Regions from separate parts of the Streptomyces sp. NPDC059785 genome, predicted to be linked through region 1. Evidence: riboswitches for the same ligand, from Rfam matches in the RefSeq annotation. Region 1 holds a riboswitch; each other region holds the start of a gene.
What was found. A riboswitch is a leader RNA that binds a small molecule or an ion and turns the genes downstream of it on or off. The one in region 1 is predicted to bind cobalamin.
Positions count from the first base shown of each region.

Region 2: it holds a riboswitch for cobalamin, as region 1 does, so the genes downstream of both, ACFV6E_RS41395 (ABC transporter substrate-binding protein) here and ACFV6E_RS16470 (cobalamin biosynthesis protein) in region 1, are expected to answer to the same signal.
Region 3: it holds a riboswitch for cobalamin, as region 1 does, so the genes downstream of both, ACFV6E_RS08630 (energy-coupling factor ABC transporter permease) here and ACFV6E_RS16470 (cobalamin biosynthesis protein) in region 1, are expected to answer to the same signal.

Region 1 is NZ_JBHWHV010000018.1:83,338-88,088, forward strand. Features, by position in the region: gene ACFV6E_RS16465 (cobyric acid synthase) at 1-1,275, opposite strand, end outside; gene ACFV6E_RS16470 (cobalamin biosynthesis protein) at 1,275-2,237, opposite strand; cobalamin riboswitch at 2,397-2,540, opposite strand; gene ACFV6E_RS16475 (hypothetical protein) at 2,669-2,890, opposite strand; gene ACFV6E_RS16480 (anion permease) at 2,914-4,167, opposite strand; gene ACFV6E_RS16485 (lysozyme) at 4,394-4,751, opposite strand, start outside.
Region 2 is NZ_JBHWHV010000104.1:6,020-10,770, reverse strand. Features, by position in the region: gene ACFV6E_RS41400 (NAD(P)/FAD-dependent oxidoreductase) at 48-1,742, shown strand; cobalamin riboswitch at 1,936-2,151, shown strand; gene ACFV6E_RS41395 (ABC transporter substrate-binding protein) at 2,207-3,268, shown strand; gene ACFV6E_RS41390 (FecCD family ABC transporter permease) at 3,277-4,356, shown strand; gene ACFV6E_RS41385 (ABC transporter ATP-binding protein) at 4,629-4,751, shown strand, end outside.
Region 3 is NZ_JBHWHV010000008.1:107,555-112,305, forward strand. Features, by position in the region: gene ACFV6E_RS08615 (energy-coupling factor ABC transporter ATP-binding protein) at 1-280, opposite strand, end outside; gene cbiQ (cobalt ECF transporter T component CbiQ) at 277-1,026, opposite strand; gene ACFV6E_RS08625 (energy-coupling factor ABC transporter substrate-binding protein) at 1,033-1,419, opposite strand; gene ACFV6E_RS08630 (energy-coupling factor ABC transporter permease) at 1,416-2,159, opposite strand; cobalamin riboswitch at 2,189-2,394, opposite strand; gene ACFV6E_RS08635 (cobalt-precorrin-5B (C(1))-methyltransferase) at 2,510-3,688, opposite strand; gene ACFV6E_RS08640 (cobalt-precorrin-6A reductase) at 3,738-4,502, shown strand; gene ACFV6E_RS08645 (precorrin-8X methylmutase) at 4,552-4,751, opposite strand, start outside.

The sequences.
Region 1 (4,751 bases):
CCAGTGCGTACCCCAGACGGCGCCGACCCGGCAGCCGTCCAAGAAGGGTTCGCCGCCGCGCACGTCCGCGACGCCGTGGTGGATCTCGTAGCCCTCGACGCGCTCGCCGAGGGCTTCGCCCGCCGGCCTGGTCAGGGTCTTCTCGCGCGCGAACCGCACGCGTACGGGCAGCAGGCCGAGGGCGTCGACGGCGCCCGCGCGGGACTCGATCTCGTCCTCGATGTGCTCGCCGAGGATCTGGAAGCCGCCGCAGACGCCGAGCACGGGCCGTCCCTCGGCGGCCCGCCGCGCGATCGCGTCCGCGAGCCCGCGCTCGCGCAGCCACCGCAGGGCCTTCACCGTGCCGCGGGTGCCGGGTACGACGACGAGATCGGCGTCGGCCAGTTCCTCGGGGCGGTCCACGAACCGCACGACGACGCCGGGCTCGGCGGCCAGCGCGTCGACGTCGGTGAAGTTGGACATCAGCGGGACGGCGCAGACGGCGACGCGGAGGATGTCCTCGCCGACGGGGGAGGAGACCGCGGACTCGCGGACGGCGCCGCGCAGCGAGACACGGAGTCCGTCCTCCTCGTCGATACCGAGCCCGTGCCGGAACGGCAGCACGCCGTAGGAGGGGCGGCCGGTGAGGTCCTTCAGCATGTCGAGGCCCGGCTCCAGCAGGGAGACGTCGCCGCGGAACTTGTTCACCAGGAAACCGGCGACGAGTTCCTGGTCCTCGCGGCTCAGCAGCGCGACGGTGCCGAAGAAGGAGGCGAAGACGCCGCCGCGGTCGATGTCGCCGACGACGAGCACGGGCAGCCGCGCGTTGCGGGCGATGCCCATGTTCACGATGTCGGTGCGGCGCAGATTGATTTCGGCGGGACTGCCGGCCCCCTCGCAGATCACCGCGTCATACGTGCCCCGCAACTCGGCCAGGCAGTCCAGGACGGTGCCGAGCAGCGCCTGCTGCCGGCCGCCGTGGTAGCCGCGCGCGCTCATCTCGCCGACCGGCTTGCCCATCAGCACGACCTGGCTGCTGCGGTCGCCGCCGGGCTTGAGCAGTACGGGGTTCATCAGCGCGGTCGGCTCGATCCGGCACGCCTGGGCCTGCATGGCCTGCGCCCGTCCGATCTCGGCGCCCTCGCGGGTGACGAAGGAGTTGAGGGACATGTTCTGCGCCTTGAACGGCGCGACCTTGACGCCCTGCCGTACCAGCCACCGGCAGATCCCGGCGGTGACGACGCTCTTGCCCGCGTCGGAGGTGGTGCCCGCGACCAGTAGTCCGCCGCCGCTCATCATCTGCCTCCTCGTAGCCGTGATGCGTGCAGGCGTCGCCCCAGCAGCCGTCCTGTTGCGCAGACGCCGAGGGCCAGCCAGCCCACCCGCCGCGACAGCCGTACGGCCCGTTCGACGTCGCCAATCTCCACGGACCGGCCGTCTTCGTTGAGCACCGGCCGGTGCTCGACCCGGCCGCCGTACGACAGCGTCCCGCCGAGCCGGACCCCGAGCGCGCCCGCGAAGGAGGCCTCGACGGGTCCGGCGTTGGGGCTCGGGTGCTTCCTCGCGTCGGCCCGCCAGGCGCGCAGGGCGCCCCGCGGGTCGCCGCCCGCGACGGTGGCGAGCACGGCGGTCAGCCGCGCGCCGGGCCAGCCCGCGACGTCGTCGAGGCGCGCGGAGGCCCAGCCGTAGCGGCGGTAACGGGGGGACTTGTGCCCGACCATGGCGTCGAGAGTGTTGACGGCGCGGAAGCCGACCAGCCCCGGGACCCCGGCGGCGGCCCCCCACATGAGGGCGCCGACCACGGCGTCGGAGGTGTTCTCGGCGACGGACTCGACCACCGCCCGCGCGATCCCGTCGGCGTCCAGCGCCTGCGGATCGCGCCCGCACAGGTGCGGCAGCCGTTCGCGTGCGACGTCGATGTCCCCGGCGGCGAGCGCGCCGCCGATGGCGCGGGCCTCCCGGGCCAGGCTGGTGCCGCCGACGACGGCCCAGGTGGCGGCGGCGGTCAGTGCGACGGAGGCGGCGCGGGAGCGGCGTACGGAGCGGTCGGCCAGCGCGGCGAGCCCGACGGCCGAGCCCACGCAGACGGCGGTGTGCAGCGCGCCGCGGCCCCGGTCGTCCCGCCACAGCACGCGCTCGACGGCACCGGCGGCCCGGCCGAACACGGCGACGGGATGCCCGCGGCGGGGATCGCCGAGGAGCAGGTCACCGAGGAGGCCGGCGGCGGCGCCGTACGCGAAGACGCGATCGGCACCCATCGGTTCAGCCGATGCCCGCGCCGGCGGAGCCGGGACCTGGCACCGTCACCCTCGTACGGCCGGAACACCTGGTACGGAACGCACTGAACGCACGGAACGGGAACGGCACCGGGCAGCCGCGCATGGCGATATGTCCTCACTCAGGGTGTCCACGCCCTGGTTCGACGAGACCGGCGGTGAGAGTTCCTGGCTCCCGGGGAGGTTCTCCCCGGTGACAGTGGCGGGACCGCGCCGGATTCGCACCGGGCTTCCTCTCCTGCCGCCGTACTTGGCCTTGGCAGTTCACCACGCGCTGAGAACACCCGTCAACTTGCTGTTGACCTGCGCGGGGACAGTGTGCCGAGGCCCACACGGAGGCGGGGTGCGGGACCCGCTCCGGTCCCGCACCCCGCCTCGGAAGTCCCCCTTGTCGTCGCCTCCGGTCCCTGCCGTCAGGCGACGATCAGATAGATCCCGTACGCCACCGCCGCCGCGCACGCGGCGAAGCAGACGCAGGCGCCGGTGGCCGCGAGGGCCGCGGATCCGCCCTGCGCGGTAGCGGACTCGCGCTTGGAGAGGCCGAGTATGCCCAGGGTGAAGAGGCCGACGAGGACCACGGTCACCACGAGGCTGACTCCGAAGACGGAGCCGAGGGCTGCCCAGTCGATGTTCATGCTGCTTCCTTGGTCCTTGGAGGTCAGGCCACGGCCTCGGGGGCCTTCGGGGCCGCCGGGGTGTCGGTGGTCGCCGGGACGGTTGCCGTGAGTGTCCCGGTCACGGGGCCGGCCGGGGGCGGGGTGACGGCGGCGATGGCCGCGGTCACCACACCGGCGGGCTCGGCATCGGCGTCCGGCTCGTTGACGTTGGTGTGGTCGACGACCTCGCCGCGGCGGGAGACCAGCCAGATCGCGGTGCAGGAGGCGATCAGGAAGACGGCGACGAGGGCGGTGCCCCAGTCGCCGAAGCCGGTCACCCACTCGGCGAGGGCGCCGACGACAGCGGCGGCCGGCAGGGTCAGGACCCAGGCGACGCACATCCGGGTGGCGGTGGACCAGCGGACCACGCCGCCCTTGCGGCCGAGGCCCGCGCCCATCACGGAGCCCGAGACGGAGTGCGTGGTGGAGAGCGAGAAGCCGATGTGGGAGGAGGCGAGGATGACCGTGGCCGCGCTGGTCTGGGCGGCGAAGCCCTGCTGCGGCTGGAGGTCGGTCAGGCCCTTGCCCATCGTGCGGATGATGCGCCAGCCGCCCAGGTAGGTGCCGAGCGCGATGGCGCAGCCGGCCGAGAGGATGACCCAGACCGGCGGGTCGGAGTCGGGGGCGACGGCGCCGCCTGCGACCAGGGCCAGGGTGATGATGCCCATCGTCTTCTGGGCGTCGTTGGTGCCGTGGGCCAGCGAGACCAGGCCCGCGGAGGCGATCTGGCCGGCGCGGTAGCCCTTCTCGGTGGACCTGCCGCCGGCCTTGGCGCCGAGCGCGTACGACATGCGGGTGGCGATCAGTGCCGCGACGCCCGCGACCACGGGGGCCGCGACGGCCGGGATCAGCACCTTGGTGACCAGTACGCCGCCGTGCACTGCGGCCGTGCCGGCCGAGGCGATGGTGGCGCCGATCAGACCGCCCATCAGGGCGTGGGAGGAGCTGGAGGGGAGTCCGACGAGCCAGGTCAGCAGGTTCCAGAGGATCGCGCCGACGAGCGCCGCGAAGATCACCTCTGGCTGGATGCCGGATTCGTCGACGAGACCTTTGGAGATCGTGTTGGCGACTTCGACGGACAGGAACGCGCCGACAAGGTTGAGGACGGCGGACATGGCCACCGCGACCTTGGGCTTGAGTGCGCCGGTCGAGATGGTGGTGGCCATCGCGTTGGCGGTGTCGTGGAAACCGTTCGTGAAATCGAACACGAGAGCGGTGACGATCACGATCCCGAGGAGAAGCGTGATGTGTTCCATTTACCCAGGCTTCTGTTGGACGTCAGTGGCAGGCTGAACGTAGGCAACCAGGGTGAACGGAAGATGAACTGAGGCGGGCGGTGGGGTGACCCAATCGGCGGGCCGCCACTCCACTTACGAGGGAGTGACGGCCCGCCGGACCGAACAAAGGTGGAATCTGCGTCTCCGCTCATGGCCTCGCGTACGGCCTCGCGTATGGCCCCCGCTTATGGCCTTCGCGGTTTCGCTATCCGCTCGCGAGTTTCCGCAGCTGGTTCATGGAGCCGTTGAAGAGATTCTGGTCACCCGGCAGCCGGCCCCGGTTGTCGTACTGCCAGAAGGTCCAGAACGACCAGCCGGCCGGCAGCGCCCCCGCGCTCCCAGCGTCGTAGCGGGCGAGCCAGAGCGGATGGTTCGCCGCGAAGGCGCGGCTGCCGCCGGTGCACTTGTTCCACCAGAGCGTGGTCGTGTAGATCACCGGGCGGCGGCCGGTCCGGCGCTTCACCTCGTTGCTGAAGGCCGCGATCCAGTGGACCATCCGCGCCTTGCTGAGGCCGTAGCACTTCTTCTTCCTGCTGTACGGGTTGTGCTCGATGTCCAGCGCG
Region 2 (4,751 bases), on a different contig from region 1:
CACCGCGCACCGGCCGGCCGTCCCGGCCGACGACAAGGAGAGAGCACGTGGACTCAACGGGCACTTCAGCACGCGACGACCTCGCGCCGTCCGAGAGGGAGACGTACGACGTCGCGATCCTCGGCTCCGGTGTCGCCGGATCGCTGCTCGGGGCGATCCTGGCGCGGCACGGCAGCAAGGTCCTGCTCCTGGACGCCGGCTCGCACCCGCGCTTCGCGATCGGCGAGTCGACGATCCCGTTCACCCTGGTGTCGCTGCGCACCCTCGCGGAACGCTACGACGTCCCCGAGATCGCCGCGCTCGCCTCGTTCACCGACACCACCCGCACCATCGGCCCCCGCTTCGGCGTCAAGCGGCACTTCGGCTTCCTGCTGCACCACGAGGACGCGCCGCAGAACCCGCGCGAGGTCAACGAGTTCAACACCCCGCCCCAGCTCCTGCACGAGGCCGCCCACCTGTTCCGCCAGGACACCGACTCCTGGCTCTTCCAGGTCGCCGTCAAGTACGGCTGCCGGGCCCGGCAGAACTTCTTCGTCGACGACATCGACTTCGACGGCTCCGGGGTCACCCTGGCCGGGCGCGGCGGCGAGTACCGGGCACGCTACCTCGTGGACGCCAGCGGCTTCCGCTCACCGGTGGCGGAGAAGTTCGGCCTGCGCGAGGACCCCTGCCGGTTCAAGCACCACTCGCGCTCCATCTGGAACCACGTCGTCGACCTCACCCCCACCGACCGGCTCTTCGACCACCTCCCGGACAGCCAGCGCCCGCCCGTTCCCTGGTACGAGGGCACCGTGCACCACATGTTCGACCGCGGCTGGGCCTGGGTCATCGGCTTCAACAACAACAAGTGGTCCAAGAACCCGCTGTGCAGCGTCGGCATGACCGTCGACCCGCGCCGCTTTCCCAAGCCCGGAGGAGTCGCCCCCGAGGAGGACTTCGCCCGGCTCGCGGCACCCTTCCCCGACATCGTCCGGCAGTTCGAGGGCATGAAGCCGGTACGGGAATGGACCTCGACCGGACGGCTCCAGTACTCCTCCCGGCAGACCGCGGGCGACCGCTGGTTCCTGCTCTCGCACGCCGCGGGCTTCCTCGACCCGCTGTTCTCCCGCGGTCTGTCCAACACCACCGAGGCCCTGAACGTGCTGGCCCGGCGGCTGCTGCGCGCGGTGCGGGACGACGACTTCTCCGGCGACCGGTTCGCCCCCGTGGACCGGCTCCAGCAGTCGCTGTTCGACTACAACGACTCCCTGGTGAACTCGGCCTTCATCTCCTGGTGCGACTACGACCTGTGGAGCGCGGTCTTCCGGATCTGGGCCTGGGGCGCCAACGCGGGCGTCTACCGGATGCAGACCGCGCTGACCAAGTTCCGCAAGGACGGCCGCGACCAGCACTTCACCGACCTGGAGGAGGTGCCCTACCCGGGCCTGTACTGGCCCGACCACGACGGCTTCGCCGAGCTGTACGAGACGATGGTCAAGAGCTGCGAGGCGGTCGAGGCCGGTGCCGTCACCGCCGCGGACGCCGCCGACCTGCTCTACGACCGGCTGCTCGCGGCCGACTTCGTACCCAAGCACTTCGGGTACGCCGAGCGCGACGTCCGCTTCCTGAACCCGCAGCCCAGGACGCTGCTGCGGATGGTCCGCTGGGCCGCCACCGAGGCCGACCCCGTCGTCCGCAGGCTCGTCCTGGGCAACGGACGGGAGGCGGTCAAGGCCCGGCTGCGCGGCAAGAAGCTGTTCTGACGTACGGACGTACGGACGTACGGACGTACGGACGTGAGGACGTGAGGACGTGAGGACGTGAGGACGTGAGGACGTGAGGACGTAAGGGTGCAAGGACACAGGGCGGCCGCCCGGCGCGGGCGGCCGCCCACCGGCCCGTGGCGGAGCCGCCGGACGGCCCCGGGGTCCGCGTGAACCGGCCGGCGGGACCCCTTGATAGGGTTCCGGAGCCAGTCGAGCCACATCCGAGGCCAGGGAATCCGGTGCGAATCCGGAACTGACGCGCAGCGGTGAGGGGGACGGGCGGGGCATCGACGCCACTGGGAGCAGCGCCCGCGACGGCCGTACGGCCGGCACGGACAGTTCCCGGGAAGGCGCCCCGGCCGGACGAACCCGAGTCCGAAGACCTGCTGGCCCCTCCGCGCCCCCGTGCGGGGAGGACGTCCGTAGGCCAGGCTCCGCGTCCGAGCCCCGACAACCGAGGCATGCCCGTGCTCCGCATTCCCCCGCTCCGTGCCCCCCGCCGCACCGCGGCCCTGCTCCTCGCCCCCGCACTGCTGCTCACCGCCTGCGGCGGCTCCGGCGCCGACGGCGCGAAGGCGGAGGAGTCCGCCGCCGGATACCCCCGCACCATCGACAACTGCGGCCGCCAGGTCACCCTGAAGTCGGCCCCGCGGCACGCCGTCTCCCTCAACCAGGGCAGCACCGAGATCCTGCTCTCCCTCGGCCTCGGGGACCGGCTCGCGGGCACCGCGACCTGGACCGACCCGGTGATGAAGGGCCTGGAGAAGGCGAACGCGAAGGTGCCGCGGCTCGCGGACAACAACCCCTCGTTCGAGAAGGTGCTGGACGCCGAGCCCGACTTCGTCACCGCGTCCTTCGTCTCCACGCTCGGCAAGGGCGGCGTCGCCACCCGCGACCAGTTCGAGGACCTGGGCGTGCCCACGTACGTCTCGCCCGCCGACTGCTCCGACGGCGGCAAGGACAACGACAGCGGCGGCGACGGCTCCCGCGGCAAGGCGCTCACCCTCGACACCGTCTACGGCGAGATACGCGACCTCGCGCACGCCTTCGGCGTCGACGCGCGCGGCGAGAAGCTCGTCGCCGGGCTGAAGCAACGGGTGAGTGAGGCGACCGACGGGCTCGACGCCTCGGGCGTCTCCCTCATGTACTGGTTCGCCAACTCCCAGTCGCCCTACCTCGCCGGCTGCTGCGGCGCCCCCGGCGCCATCACCCGCGCCCTCGGCGCCGAGAACGTCTTCTCCGACACCCACGACGAGTGGCCGCAGATCAACTGGGAGACCGTCGCCGACCGCGACCCCGACGTCATCGTCCTCGGTGACCTGACCCGCAAGTCGCAGACCGCCGAGACCGCCGAGGCGAAGATCCACTTCCTGGAGACCAACGCCGCCACCCGCAACCTCACCGCGGTGAAGAAGAAGCGGTACGTCCTGCTCAGCGGGCAGGCGATGAACCCGTCCATCCGCACGGTCGAGGGGATCGAGCAGGTCGCGGCGGGGCTGCGCGACTTCGGGCTCGCGAAGTGAGGAAGCACATGGGGCCGCGTCCGGAGCCGACGCCGCATTCGGGTACGGCGCCGTGTCCGGACACGGCGCCGCGCCTGTGGGTGCGTACCGCGCTGCTCACGGCCGGCGGGCTGCTCGCGCTCGTGGTGTCCGTCGCCCTGGCCGTCACCATCGGGCCCGCCGACATCTCCACGGCCGACGTCTGGGCGGCCGCCGCCGCCCACCTCGGCCTCGGCGAGAGCACGCTCGCGCCACTGCGGGACGGCATCGTGTGGAACCTGCGCATGCCCCGCACCCTGCTCGCCGCCGTGTGCGGGGCGGGGCTCGCGCTGTGCGGGGCGGTCATGCAGTCGCTGCTGCGCAATCCGCTGGCCGACCCGTTCGTGCTCGGCGTCTCCTCCGGCGCGTCCACCGGCGCCGTCGCCGTCGTCGTGCTCGGGGTGGGCGGCGGCGCCGTCTCGCTCTCCGCGGGCGCGTTCGCCGGGGCGCTGCTCTCCTTCGGGCTCGTACTGCTGCTCAGCCACAGCCTCGGCGGCAGCACCGACCGGGTCGTCCTCTCCGGGGTCGCAGCCATGCAGCTGTTCTCCGCGCTCACCTCGTTCGTAGTGCTGACCTCCGCCGACGCCGAGACCACCCGGGGCGTGCTGTTCTGGCTGCTCGGCTCGCTCACCGGGGCCGGCTGGGGCGAGGTGCTGCTGTGCGCGGTGCTGCTCGCCGCGGTGCTGCTGGTCTGCCTCGGGCACGCCCGCACCCTGGACGCGTTCGCGTTCGGCGAGGAGGCCGCGGCGGCGCTCGGCGTACGGGTGGCCAGGACCCGGCTGATCCTGCTCTGCGCCACGGCGCTGCTCACCGCGGCCCTGGTCGCCTGCGCCGGTGCGATCGGCTTCGTCGGCCTGGTGCTGCCGCACGCGACCCGCGCCCTCACCGGCCCCGGCCACGCCCGCCTGCTGCCGGTCACGGCGCTGGCCGGCGCCGTCTTCCTGGTCTGGGTGGACACCGCCGCCCGCACCGTCATCGACCCCCAGGAGGTCCCCGTGGGCGTGGTGACGTCCCTCATCGGCGTACCGGCGTTCGTCGCGGTGCTGTACCGGGGCCGGAGGAAGACGTGACGGGCGCCGGTCCCGGGGGGCGGGCACGGGCGACGGGCCCTGCCGGGGCGGGCCGTCCCGGTGGGGTGGGCGGGGCGCCGGTTGCGGGGGAGGGGCGGGATCCGGGCGTCGTGGACGACGCCTGTACCGGCGTTCGTCGCGGTGCTGTACCGGGGCCGGAGGAAGACGTGACGGGCGCCGGTCCCGGGGGGCGGGCACGGGCGACGGGCCCCGCCGGGGCGGACCGTCCCGCTGAAACGGACCGTCCCGCCGCGACGGACCGTCCCGGCGGGGTGGGCGGGGCGCCGGTCCCGGGGGAGGAGCAGGCTCCGGGTGCTCTGGACGGCGGGCTGCGGGCCGAGCGGGTCGGGTGGCGGGTCGGCGGGCGGCTCGTCGTCGACGGGGTCACCCTCGTG
Region 3 (4,751 bases), on a different contig from region 1:
GCACCGTCGTCCGCAGCCGGGTCAGGCCCTTACGGTCGTACGTGACGGGTCGCCCTTCGACGGTCAACCGGCCGTCGCCCGGCCGCAGCCCGCCGCTGAGCAGCCGCATCAGGGTGGTCTTGCCGCTGCCGTTGCGGCCGAGGAGCGCCAGGGCACGCCCCTCGCGTATCCCGAAGTCGAGCCCGCTGAACACCGGCGGCCCCTCCTCGTACGCGAAGAACGCGCCCCGCAGCGCGACGAGAGCGGGCTCGCCGACGGACTCCCGGGCGGGCTCGTTCATGACAGGGGCCTTTCCAGTACGAGGGTCAGTGCGGCCACCGCCGTGAGCAGGGCGAGGCTCGCCGCGGTGAAGGGGACGGAGACGCGGGCCTCGGGCACCAGGACGCGCAGGGTGCCGTCGTAACCGCGTCCCGCGAGCCCGGTCTGGAGCCGCGCCGCCCGGTCGAAGGCCCGGACGAACGCCGTGGCGCCGAGCCCGGCCAGCGACCGCCAGGCGGCCGCGCGCGTGGTGTGCCCGAGCCGCGCCGCCTGCGCCTGACGGATCCGGCGCACCGAGTCCAGGAGCAGGAAGCTCATGCGGTACGTCACCAGGGCGACGTCGACGACCGGCGCGGGCACGCCCGCCCGCACCAGGCGTGGCAGCAGGTCCGCCATGGGCGTGGTGAACGCGAACAGCAGGACGCCCAGGGAGGCCGCCGAGGTCCGCAGCAGCAGCTCACCCGCGCGCACCGGCCCGCCGTCGGCGAACGCGACGAAACGGCCCGGCCCGCCGACCTGCACGAGCAGAGTGACCGCCCCCGTCACGCAGAAGCCCAGCGGCACCCGGTACGCGCGCCACAGCCGGCGGCCCGGCACGCCCGCCGGACCGAGCAGCAGGACGAGCGCCGTGACCAGGACGAAGGCGGCGCCCGGCCAGGCCGGCAGGGAGATCGCGAGCACGGTCAGACCGAGCCCGAGGACCGCCTTGTCCACAGGGTGGCGGCGGCGCCAGCGACTGCTGTACGCCGCCGCGTCGATCGGCAGCACGGGGGATCAGGCCCGCCGCCCGGCCGTGGTGTCCTCCGCGGCGGCGCCGGGCCCGCTCTCCCGCTCCTCCGGGAGACCGTCCTGCGCCCGCGCCCGCTGTTCGCCCTGGCGCCGCCCGCGCCGCAGCCCGAAGTAGTACGCGAGCACGCCCGCGCCGATGGCCGCCTGGAGGGCGAAGAGCGCCGACTCGATCTCGCCGGACGGCGGTTCGTACAGCGGCGAGAACCACGGCTCGTAGTCCGGTTCGAGCTCGGTGATCGCCGTCTCCGCCTGGGCGTCGGCACCGGCGAACGGCTCCTCCTTGCCGTCGCCGAGACCGAGCACCAGCGGCAGCACGGCGAGCGCGACCACGACGAGCAGCAGCAGGAGGTTGATCTTCGTGTGACGCTTCACCGGGCCACCGCCTCGGAGCCGGAGCCGGAGCCGGAGCCGGATCCGGGACCAGCACCCGTGCCCGTACGGTTTCCGCCCTTGGCCAGGAGCACGCCCAGCCGGGTCAGTTCGCCCTTGCTCGACTGGACCAGCAGCCGCATCACCAGCACCGTGAGCAGGCCCTCGCTCACCGCCAGCGGGATCTGCGTGACGGCGAAGATCGCGCCGAACTTGCCGAGCGCGCCCGCGAAGCCGCTGCCCGGGTCGGGGAAGGCCAGGGCGAGCTGCACGCTGGTGACGCAGTAGGTGGACAGGTCGGCGACGAACGCGCCGAAGAACACGGCGACCATCAGCGGGACGTCGAAGCGCCGCAGCAGCCGGTAGGTCCCGTACCCGGCCCAGGGGCCGACGATCGCCATCGAGAAGACGTTGGCGCCGAGCGTGGTCAGGCCGCCGTGCGCGAGCAGCAGCGCCTGGAAGAGCAGCGTGATGGTGCCGAGGACCGCCATGATCGGCGGACGGAACAGGATCGCGCCGAGCCCGGTGCCGGTGGGATGTGAACAACTGCCGGTGACGGACGGCAGCTTGAGAGCCGACAGGACGAACGTGAAGGCACCGGAGGCACCCAGGAGCAGTGTGCTCTCGGGGTGCTCTCTGACCTCACGGGTGAGTGACCGGACTCCGTGGACGACGAACGGCGCCGACGCGACGCCCCAGGCGACCGCGTGCGCCGGAGGCAGAAAACCCTCGGCTATGTGCATGACTCAGCAGACCCTCTCCAGCACCTCGTGGATGGTTGAAGTGCCTTGGCCGGTCTCCTGGCTGACGGGTACCACATCCGTGCTCCGCCTTCCCGGGTCCGAGGACCCAGTGGCTGCCCGTTGGATCCTGTCGACGACAGGTCCGAGGGCCGGAGCCGGACTTCCCGATCACAGTGGCGAGGGCCGCACCGGCATCACACCGGATTTCCCGTGCACCAAGGCGTGGTGACAGTAGTCCCCGCAGGCGGGGAGCCGCAAGAAGCCCTCGGGGGCGTACGGCGACGCCCGCCCGCGCAGCCCGGACCGCCCGGCGGACCGGGCTCGCGACAGGGGCTTCCGTCAGGTACGCCCTAGCGGACCGAGCTGCGGCCCACGATGCCGCCCGCCCGGTCGATGCAGATCACGTCGACCGCGACGGGCGCGCCCCGCAGCACGGCCAGTGCCTCGTCGCGCGCCGCCGTCGCCACCAGATCGCCGAGCGGGACCCCGGCCGCCGTGCAGAGCTGGAGCGCGGCGAGCCCCGTGTTGGCCCCGGCCACCCGCGCGGCCAGCGCCTCGTCGGCGCCGCCCCGGCGGGCCAGTCCGGCGAGGAAGCCCTTGTCGACCTGCGAGCGGGCGGAGTGCAGATCGAGCTGCCCGGCCGCCAGCTTCGACAGCTTGGCGAAACCGCCGCAGACCGTGAGCCGGTCGACAGGATGGCGGCGTACGTACTTCAGCACCGCGCCCGCGAAGTCGCCCATGTCGAGCAGCGCGTCCTCGGGCAGCCCGTGCACCGCGACGACGGTCTTCTCCGAGGTGGAGCCGGTGCAGCCCGCCACATGCGTGCGTCCGGCGGCGCGGGCCACGTCGACCCCGCGCCGGATGGAGTCGATCCACGCCGAGCACGAGTACGGCACGACGATCCCGGTCGTACCGAGGATGGACAGGCCGCCGAGGATGCCGAGCCGGGGGTTCCAGGTGGAGCGGGCGATCTCCTCGCCGTGGTCGACGGAGAGGGTGATCTCGACGTCGCCCCCGTCGCCGTACCGGCGGGCGACCTCGGCGACGTGGTCGCGCATCATCTGCCGGGGGACGGGGTTGACGGCCGGTTCGCCGACGGGCAGCGGCAGTCCGGGCCGGGTGACGGTGCCGACGCCGGGGCCCGCCCGGAAGACCACGCCCGAACCGGCCGGCAGCCGCCGCACCGTGGCCCGTACCAGCGCGCCGTGCGTGACGTCCGGATCGTCACCGGCGTCCTTCACGATCCCGGCCATCGCGGAGCCGTCGCCCAGCTCCTCCGCCGCCAGCGCGAACGCCGGGGTCTGCCCCTTGGGCAGCGTCACCGTCACCGGATCCGGGAAGTCACCGGTCAGCAGCGCCGTGTACGCGGCGGTGGCGGCGCCCGTCGCGCAGGCACCGGTGGTCCAGCCGGGCCGCAGCCCGGTGTGCTTGAGTTGGGCGCCGCGGCCGCCCTTCGCCGCACCGCCGCTCACACCGCACCGCCGCTCACACCGCACCCCCAGGGGAGGTCCCACCGCAGATGACTGCATCGCAGATGGCTTCACCGCGGCCGACGAACGAGGAGAGGCGGGCGTCGCCGTGCACGTCCTGATCCTCGGCGGTACGACGGAGGCGCGCCGGCTCGCCGAGATCCTGGCCGCCGAGGCGCCGCACCTGCGCGTGACGACGTCGCTCGCCGGACGCGTGGCCGCACCCCGGCTGCCGCCTGGCGAGGTCCGCACGGGCGGCTTCGGCGGCGCCGGGGGACTGGCCGGGTGGCTGCGCGCGGAACGGGTGGACGCACTCGTCGATGCCACTCACCCCTTCGCCCGGACGATCGGTTTCCACGCGGCCGAGGCGGCCGCCACCACCCATGTTCCCCTGCTCGCCGTGCGGCGGCCCGGCTGGGTCCCCGGTCGGGGCGACGTCTGGCACGACGCGGCCTCGCCCGCACAGGCGGCGGCGCTGCTGCCCGCGCTGGGCCGCCGGGTGTTCCTGACCACAGGGCGGACGGGCCTCGCGGACTTCGCGGAGCTGGACGGCCTGTGGTTCCTGGTCCGTTCCGTGGACGCGCCCGAACCTCCGCACCCCCGGCACATGGAGGTGCTGCTCGCCCGCGGGCCCTTCGCCCTCGACGGGGAGCGCGAGCTGCTGCGCCGGCACCGGATCGACGTACTCGTCACCAAGGACAGCGGCGGAGAAGCCACCGCGCCGAAGCTGACGGCGGCACGCGAGGCAGCGGTACCGGTCGTGATGATCCGGCGCCCGCCGGTCCCGGAGGGCGTGCCGGTGGTGCCGGGACCGGAGGAGGCGGCGCGCCGGCTCCTCGGCTCACTTCACGAGGCCAAGCCTGTCACTTCGTGACGTCAGTCCTTCTCGTCACTTCATGATTCCTTCTCGTCACTTCATGACGTCATTCCCGCTCGCTGGCGATCGCGTTGACGGCCGCCGCCGCGATGGCGCTGCCGCCGCGCCGGCCGCGGACGACCAAGTGCTCGACGGCCGAGGGGTGTCCGGCGAGCGCGTCCTTGGACTCGGCGGCGCCCACGAAGCCGACCGGCACCCCGATCACGGCGGCCGGACGCGGCGCGCCCTCCTCGATCAGCTCCAGGA